4 regions of the Alteripontixanthobacter maritimus genome follow, and region 1 is predicted to be linked to each of the others. Evidence: predicted binding sites of a transcription regulator. Region 1 holds the regulator's gene; each other region holds the start of a gene.
The links. The regulator LexA, encoded in region 1, represses DNA repair genes until DNA is damaged. The targets are predictions, from matches to a motif close to GTTCCNCNCTTGTTCT.

Region 1 (3,414 bases):
TTCGTGCTGCTCCTTTGGCCGGAATCGCTCGTCGGACCCAGCTTCCAGATGAGTTTCAGCGCTGTGATCGCCATCGTCGCCCTGCACAACAGCGCACCTGTGCGGGCGTTCCTGCTAACAAGGGACGAAAGCTGGTTCGCGCGGATGGGGCGGGGGACTGTGATGTTGCTTGTGACCGGCTTCGTCATCGAGATTGCGCTTATGCCGATCGTCATGTTCCACTTCCATCGTGCGGGGCTATTCGGGGCGTTCGCGAATGTAATCGCGATCCCGCTGGTGACGTTCGCGTCGATGCCGCTCATCGCAGTGGCGCTGTTCCTCGATGTGGTGGGGCTGGGTGCACCGGCATGGTGGGTGGCAGGCAAATCGCTGGAGGCGCTGCTCGGTATAGCACATTATACGGCGTCGCTGCCGGGCGCTGTGAAGCTGGCACCCCAGATTGGGCTGGGAACAGTGATGCTGTATGTGGGCGGGGCGCTCTGGCTTGCGTTGTGGCGCGGTAATGCGCGGCTATATGGTCTCCTGCCGATCGCAACCGCCGCTGTCATGGCGGCGGCAACTCCCGCGCCTGATATGTTGATTTCCGGCGATGGTCGGCATGTCGGTATAGCGGGGGAGGGCAACCAGCTTATCCTGCTCCGGGATAGTCGCAGCAGCTATGTCCTCGACAACTTTACCGAACTGGCGGGTGTGGCCGGGCAGCCTGTGGCCATCGCAGATTGGCCGGGAGCGAGCTGTAGCCCGGACTTTTGCGTGGTGGCGTTGGAGCGGGGCGGGCAGACCTGGCAAATCCTGCTCGCCCGAAGTCGGGATCTGGTCGAGGAGCGCGCGCTTGCCGCAGCGTGCGAACGCAGCGATATCGTGGTTGCGGACCGATATCTGCCGCAAAGCTGTGCGCCGCGCTGGCTTAAGGCGGATCGCAGATTGTTGGAGCAAACTGGAGGGTTGGCCGTTGATCTGGACGGAGCGCGCTTCGATGCCGTTGCCGATACGCAGGGAAGCCACGGGTGGTGGAAACCGGACGACCGATGACTGGCAAGCCGGGCGGGTTACGCAAACACTGGCTGCAAATTCACCGCGCTGCACATTCTTAGAGCACCGAGACCCCCGCGCGAGAAGCTAATAAAGCGAAGGGGCAGCAATCTGCCGCCCCTTGCCAACTTCAAATTCTCTGTTGGTAGCTTTCGCGCTACTAGTGGTAGCGCCGTAGCAGTCCTGCCAGCTTGCCCTGAACCTCTACTTCGCCCGGACGGTAAATCTGTGCGTCGTAGGCCTGATTGGCTGGATCGAGCACGACCTGCCCATCTTCGCGCCGCAGATACTTAAGCGTCGCTTCCTCGTTATTGACGAGTGCCACCACAATCTCCCCGTCTCGCGCGGTATCGGTGCGCTTCACGAGAGCGAAATCACCGTCGAAAATACCTGCTTCGATCATGGAATCGCCGGAGACTTCCAACGCATAATGTTCACCGGGGCCGAGCAATGCGGCAGGAACAGGCAGGCTGTTCTGCCCCTCGATCGCCTCGATCGGTGCGCCTGCCGCAATACGCCCATGCAAGGGTACGTCGATCACGTCGTTAGCAGGCTCGGGTGCCCGCGCAGCCTTCGCCGCTGCGAGAGAAATCACATTGCTGTTATCCGCGCTGTTCGCAGCGGACACTGGCGTCGCATCTTCGGGTTGCTTTATCACTTCCAACGCACGCGCCCTGTTCGGAAGGCGGCGAATGAAGCCGCGTTCTTCCAACGCGGAAATCAGGCGGTGGACGCCGGACTTGCTTTTCAGGTCCAGCGCGTCCTTCATCTCTTCGAAAGAGGGGGAAATGCCGGTTTCTTCCAGGCGTCGCTGGATGAACTGAATAAGTTCGTGCTGCTTTGCGGTCAGCATGGCGAAATGCTCCTTAATCGCCCGTTCCTTCGCCACCTTATGGTGAACGAATACGGAACAATTAGGAAACGAATTTCATCAAGTCAAGCATTTCCGCCATTCTGGATCGGATAGGTCGGAACGTGTGTTCCTGCTTTCATCTCTGCGCTGTGAGCAGGCCGATCGATCAGCGCGTTTGCGGTGGCGAGCGTAAGTAGCGCGCTGCTGTCGCGCTGGTCCAGCGGTGTGACGACCCCGTCTGCTATTTGCGCGCGCACAAACTCCTGCCGTCCACCGACCGCAGCCATGTCCCGTCCCAATAGGATCGGTACGGGGCGCACAAGGCATTCGCTCGCACCGCAAAGCCGCCGGATTGCAGGCAGCATGAAATGGAAGGCCGTGACGAAGCTCGACACGGGATTGCCCGGCAGGCCGAGGATTAATTGCTTGCCCAACTGTGCGACCATCACCGGCTTGCCGGGCCGCATCGCTACTTTCCAGAACGCAATGTCCGCGCCGGCCCGTTGGAGCGATGGGCGAACATGATCGTGATCGCCGACCGAGGCGCCGCCGGAGAAAACCAGAAGATCGGCGGTGGCATGGGCATCCAATGCGTCGACCAGAGCGTCAGGCGTGTCGCGCAAGGGTGGGGTGGCCACTATGTCGCACAGTTCCGCGCTTGCCATCGCGGCGAGCATCGCGCCGTTGCTGGCGGGTATTTGCCCATGCCCGCACGACGCAGGATCGGAGGTCAACTCGTCCCCGCATTCCAGAATAACGATCCGCGGTTTACGCCTTGCAGGAAGCCGGCCGTGACCTGCCGCGCGGGCAAGTGCGATCTGTGCCGGGCCGATCCGGGTTCCGCCAGGCAGCAATGGGTCGCCATCGGCAAAGTCGAAGCCTTCTCTCCGAATGTGTTCGCCGGGAACCAGCGCACCATCGGCCTGGCTCAAGATCTCGCCTTCGACCTGGGCGTTCTCCTGTATCAGGATTGCCTGCGTTCCGGCCGGACAATGGGCACCGGTCGATATGCGAACAGCATCACCGTCGGCCAGATGACTGCCGAACGGTAGGCCGCACCGGCTTTCCCCGACCAATTTCCAAGCACCCTTACCGGCGACCGCATAGCCATCCATCGCTGACACGTCCGCTGCAGGTTGCGTGCGGGCTGCGAGGAGCGGCTCTGCCAGATATCCGCCCAGCAGGCTTTCGACAGGCTGCGGCGCGATAGTATCGGCCGCATTCACCAGCGTTAGCAACCGCTCCTGGGCATCGACGAGCGATATCAGCGCGCTCATGCCGGAGCGTGCCAGTCGCCCGACTTGCCGCCCGATTTCGACAGCAGCCGGATGCCTTCTATGACCATTGATTTATCGAGCGCCTTGGCCATGTCGTAGATGGTGAGGCACGCCACGCTTACACCCGTTAACGCCTCCATCTCGATGCCGGTCTTGCCTGTCAGGGATGCTGCCACAGTGACGGTCAGTCCCCCGTCCTCGAACGCAAAGTCTACGGTTACCGCGTCCAGCGCAAGCGGATGGCACAGCGGG
Region 2 (3,414 bases), 220 kb from region 1:
GCTTGAGCTGCGAGATTTGCAAATGCGTCCACAGGGTTCGCGAAGAACATGACACCGTGGCGTGAAATAAGAAGGTCGGGTTGCCATGCGTCGGGAGACCAGCCTGCCGCGTCGTCCGTTGCGAATTGCAAATTGGGAAGTCGGACGCCGCGATTTCGTGCGACGTCGATCAATCGCTTGCTAACATCGATACCTGTGATTTCGGCCCGTGTATGTTCGCGTGCCAACGCCAAAGAGATCTCGCCAGCACCACAGCCGATGTCGAGCGCACGGGTAAACGAAGCCGCTCTGGCCGCCCCGAGGATCGTGTCCGTCAGTCCGTTGAAGCTGCGATCGGTGCGGCGCCATTCCTGGGCCCAGCTGGCGCCAACACGCCCTTCCCACAATACCTGATCCGTCATCGTTCCCACCTTGCGCCCGACCAGCTGAGGTTGTCGGAAAACCTGTGAATAGTCAGTTAGCTGATCCAAAACTGCCGGGTAACCGTATTCAGAGAAGCCGAATCGCGTGTTCTTCTCACTCGTCGTATTGACAAGCCGCCTCGCGATACAAGAAATTATTTAACATTTGTGTATAATAAACACACGAAAAACCGGCGCCAATCCGTCAGGAGGAGCGCCGGTTATCCGTGTTTCCGAAAGGCCGATCCTTAAAAAGAACCCGAGAGCATCGGTTAGGGATGCCACCTTCCGCGTGAGGAGCAGTGTCAGTCGTCCCCGTCGGGACCTGTCATCATATCCTCGGCAACCTCGTCGGTCTTACCGCGAATAGCGGCTTCCAACTGGTCGCGAATTTCGGGGTTTTCATCGAGATAGGTCTTGGAATTTTCCCGGCCCTGACCGATGCGAATACTGTCGTAGCTGAACCAGGAACCGGACTTCTCAACGATGCCGGCTTTCACGCCAAGGTCGAGAATTTCACCGGTCTTGGAAATACCCTTGCCATACATGATGTCGAATTCGACTTGCTTGAATGGCGGCGCCACCTTGTTCTTCACCACTTTTACACGGGTCGAATTGCCGATAATCTCGTCCCGATCCTTGATCTGGCCGGTGCGGCGAATGTCGAGGCGAACGGACGCGTAGAACTTCAGCGCGTTGCCGCCTGTCGTGGTTTCGGGATTGCCGTACATCACGCCGATTTTCATGCGCAGCTGGTTGATGAAAATCACCATGCACTTGGACCGGTTAATCGAGCCGGTCAGCTTGCGCAGGCTCTGGCTCATCAAACGTGCCTGAAGGCCGACGTGGCTATCGCCCATCTCGCCCTCGATCTCGGCGCGGGGCACGAGTGCTGCAACCGAGTCCACAACCAGTACGTCGACCGCATTCGAGCGCACCAGGGTGTCGACAATTTCCAGCGCTTGTTCACCAGTATCGGGCTGCGAGATAATCAGCTCGTCGATATCCACGCCCAGCTTGCGCGCATAGACCGGATCGAGCGCGTGTTCCGCGTCAACGAAGGCAACCGTACCGCCGTTTTTCTGCGCTTCCGCCAACACGTGCAGCGCCAGTGTTGTCTTGCCGGAGCTTTCCGGTCCGTAGACTTCGATAACGCGCCCCTTGGGCAGGCCGCCGATGCCGAGCGCGATATCCAACCCGAGCGATCCTGTGGAAATGGATTCCACATTCATCGTCTCCCGGCTGCCCAGCTTCATCGCCGAGCCTTTTCCGAATGCGCGATCAATTTGCGCGAGTGCGGCGTCCAGTGCTTTCTGACGGTCCACGTTGCTTTCCTTACCTTCAACCAGCTTGAGATTAGCAGCCATGACATTGCCTCCATCAGTTGCCTAGGGCAGATGCCCCGCTCTTCAACTGTTGCAGTATGTATCGGCTTTGTTCCGCAGGAACAAGAGGGGAACGCAAAATTATTGCATCGGCTAAAAACCGGGCTAATCCGGGATTTTAGGCCGAAAGTTCGCTTTAGTCGAAATCAGTGCGGCGAATTTTCCATTTGAATGTTCGGGACGTCTTCGCCGGGACAGCGGTTTCGTAAATGCGCATTCCGTCATTGATCTCCACCTTGCGCAATCCTCGAACAGACCATTGCGAGGATGCCCCCAGGACGAACCGCATGGTAACAGGATGAGGATTGGCGTTGGAAACCTTTGCTTCCATCCGGGTCCATTTCCGACCGTTATCGTCTGGAGTGCCGCGTCCTGCATTGCTGCATGAGGCAAACACCGCTGAGCTATCCCCTACCGGTAGTTCGATATCTTGCCCCACGGCGAAATCACGCAAACCCTGTTCTGCGACGAGCTGATCGCCGTAGGGGCCTGGCTCGAAAAGGGTGAAGCCGCCGCTGGGCATCGCTACGCCGAGTCCCATAGCTTCCTCGTTCTTTGTTACCAGCAACCGGCCCGCGCCCACCAGGCCCGACTTTTCATTCCATGGCTCGCAGATCGTCCGGTAGATTTGACGTGCGATAACCGCTTCCTTGTCGAGGAAGGCGACCTGTTTCAAACCCTTCGATGAAACGGTAACGGGTTGTGGCACGCGGTAGAGCTTGAGATCCCCCAAATCCTCTTGCGTGGCCTGCGATATGCGTGAGCCGGTAACGACTATTTTCTGATCCGAAGTTGCCGAAACAGGCGCTGGCGGCGGAGGGGGAGGCGGCGCCATCATAGGGGCCGGGGAGTTGAAGGTGCGCCCTGACCGCTCCATACGCGGCATGGGAGATCCTCGGGCCGTGCTGCCAATGGGGTAGCAAAGCAGACGCAACGGCGTTGCCTCGGGTGCGTCGGCCAGTTCCTCGAAATCGCTTTCCACATTCAACGTGCCGGCCACCGCCAGCAAGTCTGCATTGGCAAAGCTCTGGCCATTATCATTCAGGATCGTCAGCCAGCTCAGCAAGTCGAGCACCATTTCGGGCGAGCCACCTTTCGGTGCGGGCCGCGTTTCCAGGATCGTACCCACATAATGCGCTTGCCAATCGAAACCCCATGACAGGTAAGTCAGAGTCACCGTGTAAGTGCCGCCCGCCGGGTCCTGCGTATCGATCGAGAACACCGGCTTTGCCGAAAGCCCCTCCGGCACGCGGTCGAAAGACAATCGCTCCGGAAGACCGGAGCAGCGCACCGCCTCGAACCCTTCATCCGTTTCCACGACCAACCCGCCATCGGCGCGTGTGCGGATGATGGCCCGCTGGCTTTGTTCGATGCCGGTTGCGGGATCGGTCCTTGTTATCCTCACCCGATTACCAAGCGTGCCGTCGACCAAAGCACCCGGGCTGAGCAGATCGGCATTACGGTTTTTCTCGATCGTGCCACCCGGAAGGCCTGTGACGATGGCGCTCACGGCAACCATGCCTTCGGATACGCCTTCGAACCGGATGCGGGACTGGCCTGGCGGCAGCGTGACGGTGCGCGTCTCGCTGATCATGGCGAACCCCTCAGGCCAGCGAAGATCCATCTCT
Region 3 (3,414 bases), 200 kb from region 1:
AGCCAGTAGCAAGGGCGCGCTGCCACCCCGGACCGCGTGCGCTTGATTTGTCAGGGCGGGCGGCGCTGACATGGGCGAACGGATCGTCGCTTTCCGACCAGTTGGCACGCCATAGGGATGCACCGCCGCTCATGGTCGTTTCGGCATCGTAATGCTCATCCGGCAGGTCGTCGACGAAGCGGCTGGGAATGGAGCTGGTCCACTGCCCGTAAATCCGCCGGTTTGCCGCATGCAGGATCGTGCATTTGCGCTTGGCCCGGGTGATCGCGACGTAGGCCAGCCTGCGTTCTTCTTCCAGACTGGCGAGCCCGCCTTCGTCGATTGCGCGCTGGCTGGGAAAGACGCCTTCCTCCCATCCGGGCAGGAATACGTTGTCAAACTCTAGCCCCTTGGCCGCGTGCATGGTCATGATGGTGACCTTTTCACCTTCATTGGCGCGGTCGTTTTCCATCACCAGCGAAACATGTTCGAGGAAATCGCCCAGCGTGGGATATTCCTCCATCGCGCGGGCCAGTTCGGAAATGTTCTCCTGCCGTCCGGCGCTGTCGGCGGATTTCTCCTTCTCCAGCATCTCGTTATAGCCGTTCTCGTCCATCACGGTCCGGAGGAGTTCGGCAGGCGACATCTGCTCGGACAATTCGCGCCAGTGCAGGAATTGCCGCATCAGCCCGCCGATGGTGTTGGCCGCACGTTTGGGCAGTTCGTCGCTGTCAGCCAGTTGCAACGAAGCCGCCGCGAGCGGCAACCCGGTGGCGCGGGCGTGCTGGTGCATCTTCTCCAATGTCTTTGCACCCAGACCGCGCTTGGGCTGATTGTAAATCCGTTCGAACGCAAGATCGTCCTGCGGCTGGGCGATGACCCGCAGATAGGCCAGCGCATCGCGGATCTCGGCACGTTCGTAAAAGCGGAAGCCACCGATGATCCGGTAGTTCAGACCGATCTGGATGAAGCGGTCCTCAAACTCCCGCGTTTGGTACTGCGCGCGTACGAGAATTGCGATTTCGTCCAACGAAGCGCCTTCGCGTTCCAGACGCTCGATTTCCTCGCCAACCCTGCGGGCTTCTTCAGGCGCGTCCCAAACGCCGATCACACGTAGCTTGTCGCCGCCCTCCTGTTCGGTCCACAGTTCCTTGCCTAGTCGCTGGCTGTTGGCATCGATCAGGCCGGATGCGGCGGCCAGGATTGGTTTGGTAGAACGGTAATTCTGTTCCAGCTTGACCACCTTGGCGCCGGGGAAATCCTTCTCGAACTTAAGGATATTAGCCACTTCAGCGCCGCGCCAGCTGTAGATGGACTGGTCGTCATCACCCACCACGCAGATATTCTTGCGCTCCTGCGCCAGCAGCCTCAGCCACAAATACTGCACCTGGTTGGTATCTTGATACTCGTCCACCAGGATATATTTGAAGCGTTTCTGATATTGCTTCAGCACCTCGGGTTCGCGGCGCAGAATGTTCAGCATGTGCAGCAGTAAGTCGCCAAAATCGCAGGCGTTCAAGGCCTTCAGCCGGTCCTGATAGGCAGTGTACATCTCCTGCCCCAGACCGTTGGCGTAACTTTCGTTTTCCACCTCACCCAGATCGGGCGGATTTAGGCCGCGGTTCTTCCAGCGGTCGATCAAGCCAGCCAGCTGGCGCGGTGGCCAGCGCTTTTCGTCGATGTCCTTGTCGCGGATCATCTGTTTGAGCAGACGCAACTGATCGTCCGTGTCGATGATGGTATAATTCGACTGCAGACCCACCAGCTCTGCATGGCGGCGCAACATCTTGGCGCCGATCGAATGGAACGTACCAAGCCACGGCATACCTTCCACCGCATCGCCGATATGCCGCCCGACCCGCTCGCGCATTTCACGGGCGGCCTTGTTGGTAAATGTGACACACAGGATTTCGCTTGGCCAAGCGAGGCGCATGGCGACCAGATGCGCAAGCCGTGCTGTCAACGCCGCAGTCTTGCCGGTACCCGCTCCCGCCAGCATCAGCACCGGGCCATCCGTGGTCAGCACCGCCTCCCGCTGCGGCGCGTTCAGCATCGCCGCATAAGGCGGCACATCCTGCTGGGCAGGAGCGTTCGGCGGCATGGATAGGTTTTCAGGCATCCGTGAACAGGTAGGGAACGGCGCGGATGCGGGCAAGGGCGCAACGGACCTTTCGCTCCGATGCTACGCGGCGTAGGGCAGCGCTTACGCCGCACTATGCGCGGTAAAAGGAGATATGCCGATGTTGGAAGGTAGCTGCCATTGCGGCGCGATCCGTTACGAAATCGCGGGCGACCCGATCAACCACATGCTGTGTCATTGCAGCGACTGCAGGCGGGCATCAGGCGCGCCGGTGGTCGGCTGGTTGATGGTGGACGACAAGGCGCTGACGATCGAGGGCGAACCTTCGATCTATGCGTCGTCCGAAAGCGGCAGGCGCCATTTCTGCGTGCAGTGCGGAACGGGGCTATTCTATTCCAATGCCGAAATGTTGCTGGGACTGGTGGACGTACAAAGCGCCACTCTGGACGAGCCAGAGAACATTCTGCCCGAGGCGCATATCCAGGTCGCTGACCGGATTGCATGGATGAACGATGTGCAAAAACTGCCGGAGCACCAACGATACCCGGAGCCCGAGTGATTTCAGTCGGCGTCAGTCAGCCGCATCAAGGTAAGCCGCGCCTTACCAACCTTGCGTTCCGCTTGCGCCGATAGTCCTTTCACATCGATGGTATCGCCGGGTCCGGTTTCGCAGGCGACCCACGTGGCCTCGCCAATCCACCCCAGCCGCAGCAGCCGTTGAAGCGCCACGGTGGTTGCCGTGGTGCCGTAAGGCGCATCCAGCAAAATCAGGTCATGCGGGGTTTTGGCCGGTCCGAGATCAAGCACCGAGCCGCCCCGAACAATTGCTCGCGTGCGGGCATCCAACGTACCCACATTTTTGCGGATAGCATCGAGCGCATCCCGGTCCTGCTCGACGAACAGGCAAGATGCGGCTCCTCGCGACAAAGCTTCCAGCCCCAGCGCGCCCGATCCCGAAAACAGGTCGGCAACCGACAAATCTTCAAAACTGCCAAGACGGCTGGCGAGCATATTGAATAGCGTCTCGCGCGTGCGATCCGCTGTGGGCCGCGTCGTCTCGCCCTTCGGCGCTGCCAGTTTGCGGCCGCGCCATTCGCCCGAAATTATTCGCATCAGCCCACCCGCATCAATTGTTTGCGAAAATACTCGACTTCTTTCTGCTTCACTTCAGCCGCCTGACCGCGCGCGAGATCTGTGAGTTCGAAAGGTCCATAGGCGGTCCGCATCAGGCGTGACACTTCAAGCCCAAGATGTTCCAGTACGCGGCGCACTTCGCGGTTCTTGCCTTCCGTCAGCGACAGTTCGATCCACTGGTTGCGTCCGGTCTTACGTTCCAGATTGGCGTCGATCCGGCC
Region 4 (3,414 bases), 760 kb from region 1:
ACGATGTCGAGCCGCTTGAAGCCGGTCTTCATCAAAGCTTGTTCGGCCTCACCCTTCACTTTTAGATAGAAATTGTTCGATGCCGCGTTGGCCATGGTCGAGCTGATTGAAATGAACCGTTCGACGCCGAACTGATGCGCGGCTGCGGCCACTGCCAGCACGAGATCGTGATCCACAGCGCGAAATGCCGCTTCATCCTTGCCCGCCTTGTTCCAGGTGGTGCCCAGCGCGTTGACCACCACGTCCGGGCGGACCGATTCCAACACTTCGCTCCAGTTCGCAGGATCGGCCACCACCATTTCCATTCGTGCACCGGCTGGCAATTCCGCCTCCCGCCGAGCCAGCGCTACCAGCTGGAAATCGGCTCGGCCGGTGCAGGCTTCCATGATCCGCGAGCCGACCAGGCCCGTCGCGCCGACCAGCAGGATCTTTTCAGCAGCAGGGCCGCCTGCGGAAGAAGGTTTAGACATTTCGCAATCCTTCGGGAGCCGCGCCGAACAGCACCTCGTAGCGATCGATGGCGAACCGGTCGGTCATGCCGGCGATGAAGTCCGCAATATGGCGGCTTCGCTGCGGCTCGTCCTGCGGCAAGTGGGCAGTCCATTCATCACCCATCAGGGCCGGATCGGCAGCGTAGGCATCGAACAACCGCGCAATAATCTGTGTGGCGCGTGCTGCCGTGCCGGTCTGTTCGGGATGGTAATAAAGCTTGTCGTACAAGAACGCCTTCAACGCCCGTTCGTTCGCAGCCATGGCAGGCGAAAATCCCGCCAGCATCGTGCCTGCACCGCGGATATCGCCAATCGAACCGGCGCCCTTCACCGCCTGTCCCGTGTGGGCAAGCAGATCGTTCACCATCAGCCCGATCTGGCCGCGCACCAGTTCGCGCAGTTTGCGGTCATGCGGTGCGTCGGGGAACCGCCGTTCGACGGTCCGCCATTGCTCGGCCACGAAATCAAGACCGAGCAAATCGTTCAGTTGCAGAAAACCAGCGCGCAGCCCGTCATCGATGTCGTGATTGTCATACGCGATGTCGTCGGCCAGCGAAGCGACTTGCGCTTCGAGCGAAGGATGCTGCGCCAATTCCATCGGGTAAGCAGCGTCCAGTTCCGCCAGCGCCCAGCCCGGCTGAAGGACCGGGCCGTTATGTTTTGCCAGCCCTTCCAACAACTCCCATGTCAGGTTCAGCCCGTCGTGGCCGGGATAGGGGCTTTCCAGCCGCATCAAGGTGCGCAGGGTCTGCGCGTTGTGATCGAAGCCTCCTGCGCTTTGCATGGCGGCTCCCAGTGCTTCCTCCCCGGCATGGCCGAAGGGGGGATGGCCGATATCGTGGGCCAAACATAGCGCCTCGGTCAGATCCTCGTCCAGCTTCAGCGCGCGGGCGATGACGCGGCCGATCTGCGCGACTTCCAGACTGTGCGTCAGGCGAGTGCGGTAATGATCGCCATCGGGGCTGACGAATACCTGCGTTTTGGATCGCAGCCGGCGGAAGGCGATCGAATGGATGATGCGATCGCGATCGCGCTGGAATTCGCTGCGCGGCCCGCGCGTTTCCAACCCGCCCGAAACACTCGTACTCGTAGAGAATTCACGCCCTTTGCTGGCGGCGGGATCGGCGGCGAAGGGTGCTCTTTCCATGTGCCCACACGATTAGGCTGGGCATGGAATGCGGGCAACAGGAACAGGTTGGCAACATGGGCCGCCGGTCACGAAAAACGGTCCGGTCGCGGCGAAAGCAAGTTTCGGCCGGAGGCTTCAGTCGCTGCCGAGCAGCCAGTCAGTCGCCTTTTCGCAATGGATGCGCGTGGAATCGAAGATCGGCAGCACGTTGGCTTTCACATCGACCACCATTTCCAGTTCCGTACAGGCCAGCACAATCGCATCGGCCCCGTCCTGTTCCTTGCGCGTGATGATGGTGCGCAAGGCGCGTTCCGCATCGCGCGTGACCCGGCCCAGCACCAGTTCTTTGTAGATGATGGAATCCACCATCTCGACCACATCCATGTCGGGCGGCAGCAGGTCCACACCATGCGCCACCAGTCGGCGGCGGTAGAAGCTTTCGGTCATCACAGTGCGCGTGCCAATTAATGCGGCGCTCTTCACACCCTTCTCTTCCATTGCCTCGCCCACGCAATCGGCAATGTTGATGACGGGCACGGAAACCTGTTCCTGCACTGCGTCATAGACGCGGTGCATGGAGTTGGCGCAGATAATGATTGCGCCGGCACCCGCCTGTTCCAGACGTTTGGCCGAGGCGGAGATGGTCGACGCGGCGCGGTCCCAATCGTCCGCATCGCTGAGATTGTAGAGGTCTTCGAACGACAGGCTTTCGATCAGCAGCGGCGCGCTGGCCGTCTGCGGACCGCGTTGCTGCACCAGCCGGTTGATGTTTTCGTAATAGGTGCGGGTGGCAATCCAGCTCATCCCGCCAATCATTCCAAGCTTGCGCAAGATAAGCCCCCAAATTCGGTAAATATCAGGTTACGTCGCCTATTCGGGACATTGATCCCAACAACTTCACGAAAGGTGAACGACGCGCGCGTCAGCCGGTTCCGATTTCGTTTTCCGGCCGGGGTTCAGGCGCGGCGGAACGCGGCCGATAGACTGTGCTTTCCAGCCACGCGCGCAAATCCCGCACGCTGCGCTTCGGCGCCTCCTCCATTGGCAGATGACCAATGCCCGGATAGGATACCAGCGTCGCATTCGGCAGTGTCCGGGCGTACCACTGCCCGGCAGCGAAAGGGATCAAAGCGTCCTCCTCGCCCCACATAACCAAGGTGGGAACACTGGTCATCGCCACATCGCGCGGCTTGAAAACGTGCCAACCGTTCGAGAACCTTTCCAACGTGGCCTGACGATTGCCAGGATAACGGAGCAGTTCCCAGTACCGGTCCACCGCTTCCGGCGTGACGATGTCCTGGTTGGACACAGATTGGGACAGGCTTGCCGCAATCATCGACCGCGGGGTAATCTGGGTAATGAGGTTGCGAATGACCGGCGTGGCCGCAACGGTAAAGCCAATGTTCCCGCCCTCGTCTTCCTCGCGCCTTATAGGCGCACCGCCTGCATCGACCAGCACTAGGCCGGCAAGTTTTTCAGGGTGCTTCATCGCATAGCCCATTGCAATCGAGCCGCCCATTGAATTGCCTGCCAGCACGAAACGGTCCAAACCTAAATGGCCGACCACCCGGTCCAACTGCGCCACAAACGCGTCGTTGGAATAATCGCCATCGGGCGCTGGACCGGTCAGGCCGTGGCCGATCTGGTCGAAGCGGATGACACGATAATCGTCCTTCAGCCGGGCGACCCATGCTTGCCACGTGTGCAGGTCGGAATTCGATCCATGAAGCAGGACGATCGTTCCAACCACTCGCTTGGCATCCGGTGTCGCTTCATCGCGCAGATGCACTGTCA

Region 2: recA (recombinase RecA) is a predicted target of LexA. The motif match lies at 1,846-1,861, and genes of this name have one in related genera.
Region 3: HME9302_RS06935 (ATP-dependent helicase) is a predicted target of LexA. The motif match lies at 2,102-2,117, and genes of this name have one in related genera.
Region 4: HME9302_RS09760 (deoxyguanosinetriphosphate triphosphohydrolase) is a predicted target of LexA. The motif match lies at 1,679-1,694, and genes of this name have one in related genera.

What each region holds. Positions count from the first base shown of each region.
Region 1 covers NZ_QBKA01000002.1:1,196,896-1,200,309, reverse strand. The annotation lists gene HME9302_RS06030 (ComEC/Rec2 family competence protein) at 1-1,032, shown strand, start outside; gene lexA (transcriptional repressor LexA) at 1,193-1,885, opposite strand; gene HME9302_RS06020 (molybdopterin molybdotransferase MoeA) at 1,969-3,162, opposite strand; gene moaC (cyclic pyranopterin monophosphate synthase MoaC) at 3,159-3,414, opposite strand, start outside.
Region 2 covers NZ_QBKA01000002.1:1,415,559-1,418,972, forward strand. The annotation lists gene HME9302_RS06995 (class I SAM-dependent methyltransferase) at 1-401, opposite strand, end outside; gene recA (recombinase RecA) at 707-1,768, opposite strand; gene HME9302_RS07005 (DUF4139 domain-containing protein) at 1,923-3,414, opposite strand, start outside.
Region 3 covers NZ_QBKA01000002.1:1,398,527-1,401,940, reverse strand. The annotation lists gene HME9302_RS06935 (ATP-dependent helicase) at 1-2,080, opposite strand, end outside; gene HME9302_RS06930 (GFA family protein) at 2,214-2,618, shown strand; gene rsmD (16S rRNA (guanine(966)-N(2))-methyltransferase RsmD) at 2,621-3,172, opposite strand; gene HME9302_RS06920 (pseudouridine synthase) at 3,172-3,414, opposite strand, start outside.
Region 4 covers NZ_QBKA01000002.1:1,960,367-1,963,780, forward strand. The annotation lists gene HME9302_RS09755 (NAD(P)H-binding protein) at 1-470, opposite strand, end outside; gene HME9302_RS09760 (deoxyguanosinetriphosphate triphosphohydrolase) at 463-1,638, opposite strand; gene HME9302_RS09765 (aspartate/glutamate racemase family protein) at 1,756-2,436, opposite strand; gene HME9302_RS09770 (alpha/beta fold hydrolase) at 2,543-3,414, opposite strand, start outside.